DNA from 2 places in the Acetobacter sp. AAB5 genome. Region 2 is predicted to be linked to the other one. Evidence: predicted binding sites of a transcription regulator. Region 2 holds the regulator's gene; the other holds the start of a gene.
What was found. Region 2 encodes HrcA, which represses chaperone genes, less so after heat shock. Its sites were predicted from a motif close to GTTNGCACTCNCNNNNNGNGAGTGCNAAC; they were not measured.
Positions count from the first base shown of each region.

Region 1: a site for HrcA is predicted at 2,876-2,904, ahead of groES (co-chaperone GroES). Genes of this name have one in related genera too.

Region 1 covers NZ_JBNIEW010000012.1:3,532-8,746, forward strand. Annotated here, with positions in the region: gene ACP7IZ_RS11030 (ATP-dependent DNA helicase) at 1-1,751, shown strand, start outside; gene ACP7IZ_RS11035 (cold-shock protein) at 1,770-1,973, opposite strand; gene ACP7IZ_RS11040 (dienelactone hydrolase family protein) at 2,117-2,785, opposite strand; gene groES (co-chaperone GroES) at 2,996-3,289, shown strand; gene groL (chaperonin GroEL) at 3,345-4,985, shown strand; gene ACP7IZ_RS11055 (hypothetical protein) at 5,180-5,215, shown strand, end outside.
Region 2 covers NZ_JBNIEW010000004.1:180,083-185,297, forward strand. Annotated here, with positions in the region: gene ACP7IZ_RS06725 (L-dopachrome tautomerase-related protein) at 1-796, shown strand, start outside; gene rdgB (RdgB/HAM1 family non-canonical purine NTP pyrophosphatase) at 816-1,415, opposite strand; gene rph (ribonuclease PH) at 1,412-2,146, opposite strand; gene hrcA (heat-inducible transcriptional repressor HrcA) at 2,246-3,346, shown strand; gene ACP7IZ_RS06745 (penicillin-binding protein 1A) at 3,443-5,215, shown strand, end outside.

The DNA.
Region 1 (5,215 bases), on a different contig from region 2:
TCCGCCGCGCGCGTGAAGCAGATCTGGTGATTGCCAATCACGCTCTCGTTATGGCGCAGGCCGCCTACGCACAGGCTGGCATGAGCGATGATGCCGATGAAACGGATGATCCCTCAGCCCCATCCCGCTATGTATTTGATGAAGGCCACCATCTGGCCGATGCCGCAGATAGTGCCTTTTCGGCCGAGCTTTCCGGGCTGGAAGCAGCCGAGTTACGGCGTTGGCTCCTTGGTGCAGAAGGCAGACGCTCCCGCGCGCGCGGCTTAAAACGGCGCTTGGATGATCTGGTTGTGGGCCACCCAAAACTGGAAACACCCTTGGAAGCTGCCCTTATGGCAGCAACGGCGCTTCCTGCCCCCGGCTGGTCTTCACGCTTAGGGCAAGAACAGGCGGATGAACCACCGCCGCCTGAACCTCCAGAAGATATCGGGCTCTTTCCGCTTGAACCAGAAGCGCCTCAACCGGTTTTGGAAAACCCCACAGAAGTTTTTCTGCGGCTTCTGCGCCAACAAGCGCTTGCCAGAACACAGGAAGGCGGAAAACAGCACGTTTATGCAGCCCTTGAATGTGATCTGCACCCTTTGGTGCCAGACTTGGCAGAAGCCGGACATCTTCTGGCCCGCGCCTTAACGCGCCTTGTTGAACCTTTACGCACCTTGGTGGACCGCCTGCACGCCCGCCTGGAAGAAGATGCCGAAACGCTGGATTCCACAACACGCGGGCGCATAGAAGCCATGACACGCGCCTTACGCCGCAGAGCTATCTCTCGGCTAGATGCGTGGATTGCCATGCTGAGCGCACTAGACACACCACCTGAACCCGATACCACCCCTTCGCACGTGCACTTCATCCGGGTTGAGCGGCGCGAAAAACAGAGAATGGGGGAGCAGGATGTGGGCCTCTATCGCCACTGGCTAGACCCCACCATTCCATTTGCTGGAATCATGGCCATACCTGCGCAGGGTATGCTGATTACATCTGCCACCTTGCGTGATCAGCAAACCAATGAACCGGATAGCGATAACGCAGAACAGGCGTGGGAAGCCGCTGAAGCACGCACTGGGGCCAATCACTTCCCTTCCCCACCTCTGCGTGCCAGCTTAGCCAGCCCGTTTGATTATGCCCGCCAGACGCGCGCCTATATTGTAACGGACATAGACAACAGCAGCATTGTGGATCTGGCAGCCGCATTTCGCACGCTTTTCTTGGCATCCGGTGGTGGGGGCTTGGGGCTTTTTACGGCCATTTCTCGCTTGCGTGGTGTGTATGATCGCATTGCCCCAACGCTGGAAGAAAACGGCCTCCCGCTCTACGCCCAGCATGTAGATGCGATGGACAACAATACGTTGGTAGATATTTTCCGCACAGAAGAACACGCTTGCCTGTTAGGCACTGATGCCATGCGAGATGGCGTAGATGTACCCGGCAATGCGCTACGGCTGGTGGCTTTTGAACGTGTGCCGTGGCCGCGGCCAGATATTCTGCACCGTGAACGCCGTATTCACCTTTCTGGAGGTGACCCGAAATCTTTTGATGAACGGATTGCACGCCTGCGGTTACGTCAGGCCTTTGGTCGGCTTATTCGCCGCCAGTCTGATCGGGGGGTATTTGTCCTGTTAGACAGGCGCACCCCTACCCGCTTGCTCAGCGCGTTTCCCGAAGGCGTGGAAGTTCGTCGCCTTGGGTTGGCAGACACAGCACGGGAACTTGCTGCCTTTTTAGCAGATACAGAAAGGGCCGATCAAAACTGATCGGCCCTGCCTGAAAAATCAATCTACTTTCAGATTGGTTGCAGCCTGCTTGCCGCGTTCTTCAACCAGATCGAAAGAAACTTTCTGTCCGTCATTCAGGCCACGCAAACCCGCTGCCTGCACTGCGGTAATATGCACGAACACATCTTTACCGCCATCATCTGGGGCAATAAAGCCATAACCCTTGGTGGCGTTAAACCATTTTACTGTACCGGTCGGCATGAGCGGGATAGTCCTTGTTCTTCTCAACGTTTTGTCCTGCTGCACACCGTGTGCGGTTCAGGATATACCCCATCCCCCCATGACCAGCCACAATTGTCAATCATAATTCGATAACAGGCCATGACGAGGACAGGAAAATAGCACTATGGATTCATATTGCTTTTCAGGAAATTAATGCTGCGTTCCTGCGCTTCCTGATAAGCTTTGGCATTAAAAGCGCTTCTTTCTGGGCAACCAAAGCCGTGCCCTGCATCGTCGTACACGTAAAGTTCAACTTCCGGGCGCGCCTGCCGAATGGCTGCAATATCAGTATGCGGAATACTTGTATCCTGTTCACCGAAATGCAGCTCTACGGGGCAACGCGGAGTCTCATTCCGGCTGGCGGCAATACCTGCCCCATACCAGCCAACAGCGGCTGCAAAGTCATCCGTTCTGCATGCAGCTTCCCACGCCAATGTACCACCCCAGCAATAGCCGATAATGCCCACCTTACGCGGCTTGAACACTGAGGCGGCTGCCTGAATATCCAACAGTGTTTTAGCAAGCGGAATTTGCGCCCGCAGCGCCTTGCCTTTTTCCACGCTTGCTGCGGAATAATCCAGCTCCACCCCACGTTGTGCGCGGTCAAACAAAGCTGGCGCAATAACGTGGAATCCGGCCTTGGCAAAGTTTTCGCAAACCTGCCGGATATGGTGGTTCACCCCAAAAATTTCCTGAAGCACCACAAGTGTGTAAGGATGATGGCTACCTTCGGTTTCCCACGCGGAAAATTCATGTCCATCCGCAGCCTGAAGTGTAGTGATATGACCCATGCGAGCACCTCCTATCTGTTCTTACGTTACAGCAAAAAGAAACTTTATCCACATTCCTTGACTCTGCCTTTGGCCAGACCTATCTCCTTTTCTGGCACTCCCGGGGTGGGAGTGCTAACGTAACGCGGCGTTATGTTACGCGCGACAAAGTGGATGGGGCTGCTTTCTGTTAAGGGCACCATCCCAAAAATGAATGTGGAGCGATCCATAATGACGAAGTTTCGTCCCTTACACGACCGGGTAGTTGTCCGTCGCCTTGAAGGCGAACAGAAGACCGCTGGCGGAATCATTATTCCTGACACAGCTCAGGAAAAGCCTATGGAAGGCGAAGTGGTTGCAGTGGGTCCGGGTGCCCGGAATGAACAGGGCCAGATTGTGGCGCTTGATGTTAAGGCTGGTGACCGTGTCCTGTTTGGCAAATGGTCCGGCACAGAAGTGAAGATCGATGGCGAAGAGCTGCTGATCATGAAGGAAAGCGACATCATGGGCGTGGTAACCGCCTGATTTTGCGCTGATCCGCATTATTTAATTTCAGAACGATCTTCACAGGAGAAATTCAATGGCTGCCAAAGACGTAAAGTTTGGTGCAGACGCACGCCAGCGTATGCTGCGCGGTGTGGATATTCTGGCTGACGCTGTAAAAGTAACGCTGGGCCCCAAAGGCCGTAACGTGGTGCTGGACAAGAGCTTCGGCGCTCCCCGCATCACCAAGGACGGTGTTTCCGTTGCCAAGGAAATCGAACTGGCTGACAAGTTCGAAAACATGGGCGCTCAGATGCTGCGTGAAGTTGCATCTAAAACCAATGACATTGCTGGTGACGGCACCACAACGGCTACGGTTCTGGCTCAGGCTATCGTGCGTGAAGGCCACAAGGCTGTTGCCGCTGGCATGAACCCGATGGATCTGAAGCGCGGGATCGACAAGGCTGTTGCCGTTGTTATTGAAGAGCTGAAGAAGAACGCCAAGAAAGTTACCACCCCGGCGGAAACCGCTCAGGTTGGTACGATTTCTGCAAACGGTGAATCTGAAATCGGTCAGATGATCTCCGAAGCCATGCAGAAAGTTGGCTCCGAAGGCGTGATCACGGTTGAAGAAGCCAAGCACTTCCAGACAGAACTGGATGTTGTTGAAGGCATGCAGTTTGACCGCGGCTACATCTCTCCGTACTTCGTGACGAACCCGGAAAAGATGACAGCGGATCTGGAAAACCCCTACATCCTGATCCATGAAAAGAAGCTGTCTTCCCTGCAGCCCATGCTGCCGCTGCTGGAATCCGTTGTTCAGTCCGGCCGTCCGCTGCTGATTATTGCAGAAGACGTTGACGGTGAAGCACTGGCAACTTTGGTTGTTAACAAGCTGCGCGGTGGCCTGAAAATTGCTGCTGTTAAGGCTCCGGGCTTTGGTGATCGCCGCAAGGCTATGCTGGAAGACATTGCTATCCTTACGGGTGGTCAGGTCATCAGCGAAGATCTGGGCATCAAGCTGGAAACCGTTACCCTGAACATGCTTGGCACCGCCAAGAAAGTGCACATCGACAAAGAAAACACCACCATTGTTGATGGCGCTGGCAAAGCCGATGACATTAAGGGCCGTGTGAAGCAGATTCGTGCGCAGATCGAAGAAACCTCTTCCGACTACGACCGTGAAAAGCTGCAGGAACGTCTGGCCAAACTGGCTGGCGGTGTTGCCGTGATCCGCGTTGGCGGTTCCACCGAAGTGGAAGTGAAAGAACGCAAAGACCGCGTTGACGATGCCCTGCACGCAACCCGCGCTGCTGTGGAAGAAGGCATTGTTCCTGGTGGTGGCACGGCTCTGGCCCGCGCTACGCTGAAGCTGGAAGGCCTGCACTACCACAACGATGACCAGCGCGTTGGTGGTGACATCATCCGCCGCGCCCTGCAGGCTCCTCTGCGCCAGATCGCTCACAACGCTGGTGAAGACGGCGCTGTGATCGCAAACAAGGTGCTGGAAAATAACGACTACAACTTCGGGTTCGACGCTCAGGCTGGCGAATACAAGAACCTGGTTGAAGCCGGTATTATTGATCCGGCCAAGGTTGTCCGCACGGCTCTGCAGGATGCAGCATCTGTTGCTGGCCTGCTGATCACCACGGAAGCCATGGTTGCAGAACGCCCGGAAAAGAAAGCAGCTCCGGCTGGCGGCCCTGACATGGGTGGCATGGGCGGTATGGACTTCTAAGCCTTACATTGTAACTCAGAAGTCTTTTAAACTGCCTGACGGGTGGAGGGATTATGTCCCTTCACCCGTTTTTATTTGCACACGGCTATAATTAAACCCAGTGTTTTGATAAAAAGTATTGGATGCTATAAAACTGCGTAAAGATTTTCACGGGCAACTACTTTTAGTACCCCATTCGTTAGGTGCAGGCAAAAATGCTGGAAACAAAAACTTTTCGTGGGTTACCTTTT
Region 2 (5,215 bases):
CTTACCTTTGCAGCCGGGGGCTGCAAAAATTGTCTGTTTTGATCCTGCTACCAATAAATTGGTGCGTTCTATCGTTCTCAAATCACCGGCTTTGCTGCCTGATAGCCATATGAATGATTTGCGGGTGGACCTTACGCATGGGGCGGAAGGAAGCGTTTACGTGACCGATAGCTCCTTCGGCCATAGCCCGGCTTTGGTGGTGGTGGATATTGCCACAGGACAGCAAAAGCGCGTGTTGGGGAAGCATCCATCCATACAGGCAGAAGCAGGTTTTATGGCCGTGGTGGAAGGGCTACCGCTCAAATATGACCCCGCGCAAAAACCAAAATTTGTTACCGGCGGGGTAGATGGCATTACTTTAAGCCCAGATTCCAGTCGCGTATTTTATTCACCTCTGACCAGCCGCCGCTTGTACAGTCTGCCAACGGCTTTGTTGTCTGATATGTCTGCCTCAGAAAGTGCTTTGGCTGCTGCGGTAAAGGATGAAGGGGAGAAAGGCGTTGCGGATGGTCTGGCAACAGATGCACAAGGGCGCATTTACACCACCAATTTCGAGCACGATGCTATTTTCCGCCGCAATACCGATGGTTCTATGGAACTCATGGTGCATGACCCGCGAGTGCTTTCCCCAGATGGTATTTTTTGCACGCAAACCCATGTGTATTGCACGTTGGGGCAGTGGAATCGGCTTGCCGGGTTTCATGATGGCAAAGATGAACGCCAACCACCGTATTTGCTGATTTGTTTCCCCATCCAGGGGCCACCTGTCAGTTCCGCAGAACCGGCAGGTGGTTAATCCGAAATGCGGCTGAACTTTAGCTCAGGCACGCTTTTTTAAAGGCATCAAACGCGCGGGCGCGGTGGCTGATTGCATTTTTTTCCGCATCAGCCATTTCTGCAAAGGTATGGGTTTCGCCTTCGGGGGCAAAAATGGGATCATACCCGTGGCCGTGCGTGCCGCGTGGTGGCCAGACAATCTGGCCATCTATACGGCCTTCAAAGCTTTCCGTACGACCATCAGGCAGAGCCAGACACAGCACACAGATAAACCATGCGTTGCGTTTGCCTTGGCCAATGCCTTCTTCAATACGCGCCATAGCCCCTGCAAAATCTTTGTTGGGGCCAGCCCAGCGGGCAGAATAAATGCCCGGCGCGCCATCTAGTGCTGCTACGCATAGCCCAGAATCATCGGCCAGTGCGGGCAGGTTGGCAGCTTTGGCCGCGGCTAAGGCCTTAATGGCCGCATTACCAGTAAAGGTGGTGGCCGTTTCTTCTGGTTCTGGCAGGTTTAGCGCACCAGCAGAAACAACCTTGATGCCAAAATCAGCCAGCAGCGTGGCAAATTCTGCCAGCTTGCCAGCATTGTGTGTGGCAAGCACAAGTGTGCTGCCACGTTCTAGTTTTATAGAATTCATGCGTGCTTTTTTTCCGCAGCTTCCACGGCAGCCATCTGGGCTTCAAACAGCTCGGTCACACCCTTGCGGGCCAGTGCGAACAGGTTGTCAAACGCATCTTCTGTAAACGGTGCGCTTTCTGCCGTGCCCTGAATTTCCACAATGCGGCGGTCTGCTGTCAGCACAAAGTTGGTGTCGGCAGAAGCAGAGCTATCTTCCACGTAATCCAGATCCAGCACAGCGCCTTCCGTTGTTAACCCACAGGAAACAGCCGCAACCTGTCCCCGCAGCGGCAACCGAGGCAGCACGTTGGTCGCAACCAGTTTGCCAAGGGCCAGACGCAGTGCCACCCATGCACCTGTAATGGAAGCGCAGCGCGTGCCACCATCAGCGTTCAGCACGTCACAATCCAGCGTAATGCTCATTTCACCCAGAGCGTTCAGATCTGTTACTGCGCGCAGGGAGCGGCCAATAAGACGCTGAATTTCCTGCGTGCGGCCAGACTGTTTGCCCTTGGCGGCTTCACGGTTGCCGCGTGTGTGGGTGGCGCGGGGCAGCATGCCGTATTCGGCCGTAACCCAGCCGGTGCCTTTGCCACGCAAAAAAGGCGGTACGCGGTTTTCTACACTGGCAGTGCACAGTACTTCCGTGCCGCCAACGCGGATAAGGGCAGAACCTTCAGCGTGATGGGCAAAGCCGGTTTCAATGGTAATGGGGCGCATCTGGTCTGGCTGGCGGCCTGAAGGGCGCATAGAAAGCTCCTTGGTAAAATAAGATGTGTGGCGCGTATGATGCGCTTTTGTCGGCAGTAAAACTGCACGAATAGAGTATATAAAGGCTATCCAGGATTTATGGATATACGAAGGAGCCCTTGTGTCATGAAGCGTGGTTTGCTGCCAGTAAAAGCTGCTCTGCCTCCGGGGCTGAATGCACGGTCTGCGGCTATTCTGCGTGAAGTGGTGGAAGAATATGTTGCAAGTGGGGAGCCCGTTGGTTCGCGCACTGTGTCTCACAGGCTTGGGCTGCCGCTTTCTCCGGCCACAATACGCAACATCATGGCTTCTCTTACAGAAGCCGGATTGCTGTTTTCCCCCCATACATCTGCCGGGCGGCTGCCTACAGAAAAAGGATTGCGGCTGTTTGTAGATGGCTTGTTGCAGTTTGGCGCGCTTTCGGAAGAAGACCAGCGGGTGATTGGCCAATCTCTGGAGGCCAAGGGGCGTTCATTGCAAGATACACTTACGGAGGCTTCTTCGCTTCTGGCAGGTATGTCCGATGCCGCAGGGCTTGTGGTGGCGCCCAAAGGGGATGGAGGCATCAAGCATATTGAGTTTGTGGCGTTAGGCAGCAACCGTGCACTGGTTATTCTGGTGGGGGCGGATGGGCACGTTGAAAACCGTGTTATTGAAACGCCTCCGGGTATGCCGCCTTCCGCTTTGGTGGAGGCCGCAAATTACCTGAATGCACGGGCCATGGGTGCATCTTTGCCGGATTTACGCACGCGCGTAAGTTCTGAAATGACGGAAGACCGGAGCGTTCTCAACGGCCTAACAGCCGAGGTGGTGGAAAGTGGTCTTGCTATTTGGGATGGTGGCGGAGATGGGTTGGGCGGCACCCTGATTGTGCGTGGGCAATCCCGTTTATTGGCTGATGTTGATGGGCAGGACAGGCTATTTGCCATTCAAACACTGTTTGATCGGCTGGAAGCGCAGGAAACCATGCTGCGCCTGTTGGAGTTGGTAGAGAACTCAGAGGGCGTGCGTATTTTTATTGGTGCGGAAAGTGGGTTGTTTGGGGCCACGGGCATGTCCGTTGTTATGGCTCCAGCCCGGAATGACGCGAACCGGGTTGTAGGTGCTATTGGTGTTATTGGTCCTACCCGTATCAATTACGGGCGTATTGTGCCGGTGGTAGATTATACAGCCCGCCTGCTAGGTGAAATGTTAGGTTAGTGACTGTTTGTGCGTGTGGTCGGAATTCGGCCATGATTTTTATTACAATGCGCAAACAGGGCAGACGATTATGTGTGAGAATGGTAAAGGGCCTGTATGACAAGCGCTCCGTCTTCTGGTGATCCGGGTTCATCTTCCAGCCATTCTCAAGGCAGGCCTCCGCAAAATCGCAGGCCCGATCTGCGCCGCCCACGTTTTCGACAGTGGCGGAAGGTAATTGGGGCAACGGCTGCGCTGGCGTTGGTTGGCACAACGGGCGCTGTGGTTCTGCTTTGGTCTCAGTACGAAGGGATTGTAGCTGATCTGCCAACGGTAGAGGGCTTGCGCTCCTATCAGCCGCCAGTCATGAGCCGCCTTTACGCTGGGGATGATGAGCTTATTGCTGAACTGGCTAATGAGCGGCGTATTTTTGTACCCATCAGTGCTGTGCCAGATAAGGTAAAAAACGCCTTTGTAGCGGCGGAAGACCAGAAATTCTGGACGCATAAAGGGGTGGACCCCGTTGCCATTGCCCGTGCCGGGCTTACAGATTTAACGCGTGGCAAGGGCAAGCGGCCCATTGGGGCGTCCACCATTACGCAGCAGGTGGCACGTATTATGCTGCTGGGCAGCAATGCGGTGTCTTTCCAGCGTAAGGCCAAGGAAGCCTTTTTGGCCATGCGGGTGGAGCAGGTGCTGCCCAAAGACAAAATTCTCGAGATCTATCTCAACGAAATTTATCTGGGCAGCGGGGCATATGGTATTGCCGCGGCATCCCAAACCTATTTCAATAAGCCGCTTGATCAATTGGATGATGCAGAAGCCGCGTTTTTGGCGGCGCTGCCAAAGTCTCCCACCAATTATAATCCTGTACGTTTCCCGGATGCCGCCAGAGGGCGCAGAAACTGGGTGCTGGAACGTATGGCCGATATTGGTGCCATTACGCATGATGCTGCCCGCGTAGCAGAAGCCCAACCACTTACTACCCGCAGCTTCACTCGGCCCGGTCCGGCACCGGGGGCTGAATGGTTTGCGGAAGAAGTGCGCCGCGAACTGATGGAGCGTTACGGCCAGGACGTAACAATGCAGGGGGGGCTGGATGTTCATACCAGTCTGGATCTGCCGCTTCAGCGCAATGCGCAGGATATTTTGCGCCAAGGCTTGATGGCGTATGACCGTGCGCACCGTGGCTGGCGTGGGCCTGTGCACCATCTTTCCGATATCGGGTCGTCTTCCTCTACGGCAGAGTGGGTGCAGGCTTTAAGGGGTGTGCCCGTGCCTGCAGGTATGCTCGACCAATGGCGTTTGGCTGTTGTGCTGGATGCAAAAGGGCAGGTGGGCTGGCTAGAAGGCAGCGTGGTGCGGCGGAACAATGCTTCCCAAAGTGGAGGAGAGCCTCGTACAGGCGTTGTGCAGGCCAAGGATATGGCATGGGCGCGACGCTTCAAGCCATTGCGTGTGGGTGATGTGGTGATGGTGCAACCGCAGGCCGAAGGGGGCCATGTTGCCCTTATGCAGGTGCCCGTGGTGGAAGGTGCCATTGTTACCATGAATGCGCGCACGGGCCGGGTTCTGGCTCTGGTGGGGGGATGGTCTTTTCAGGCCTCGCAGTTTGATCGCGCAACGCAGGCGCTGCGTCAGCCGGGGTCTTCCTTCAAGCCATTTGTTTATCTGGATGCCATGGAGCAGGGGATTTCCCCTTCCCAGAAGTTTGATGATTCCCCGGTTTCCTACGGGGCATGGCACCCTAATAACTATGAAAAAGATTTCTGGGGGCCCACCACTCTGCATGATGCGCTGCGTGAATCGCGCAACCTGGTCACTATTCGTTTGGCGGCCCATCTGGGCATGAAAACCGTAGCGGATATGGCAACCAACCTTGGGCTGGTG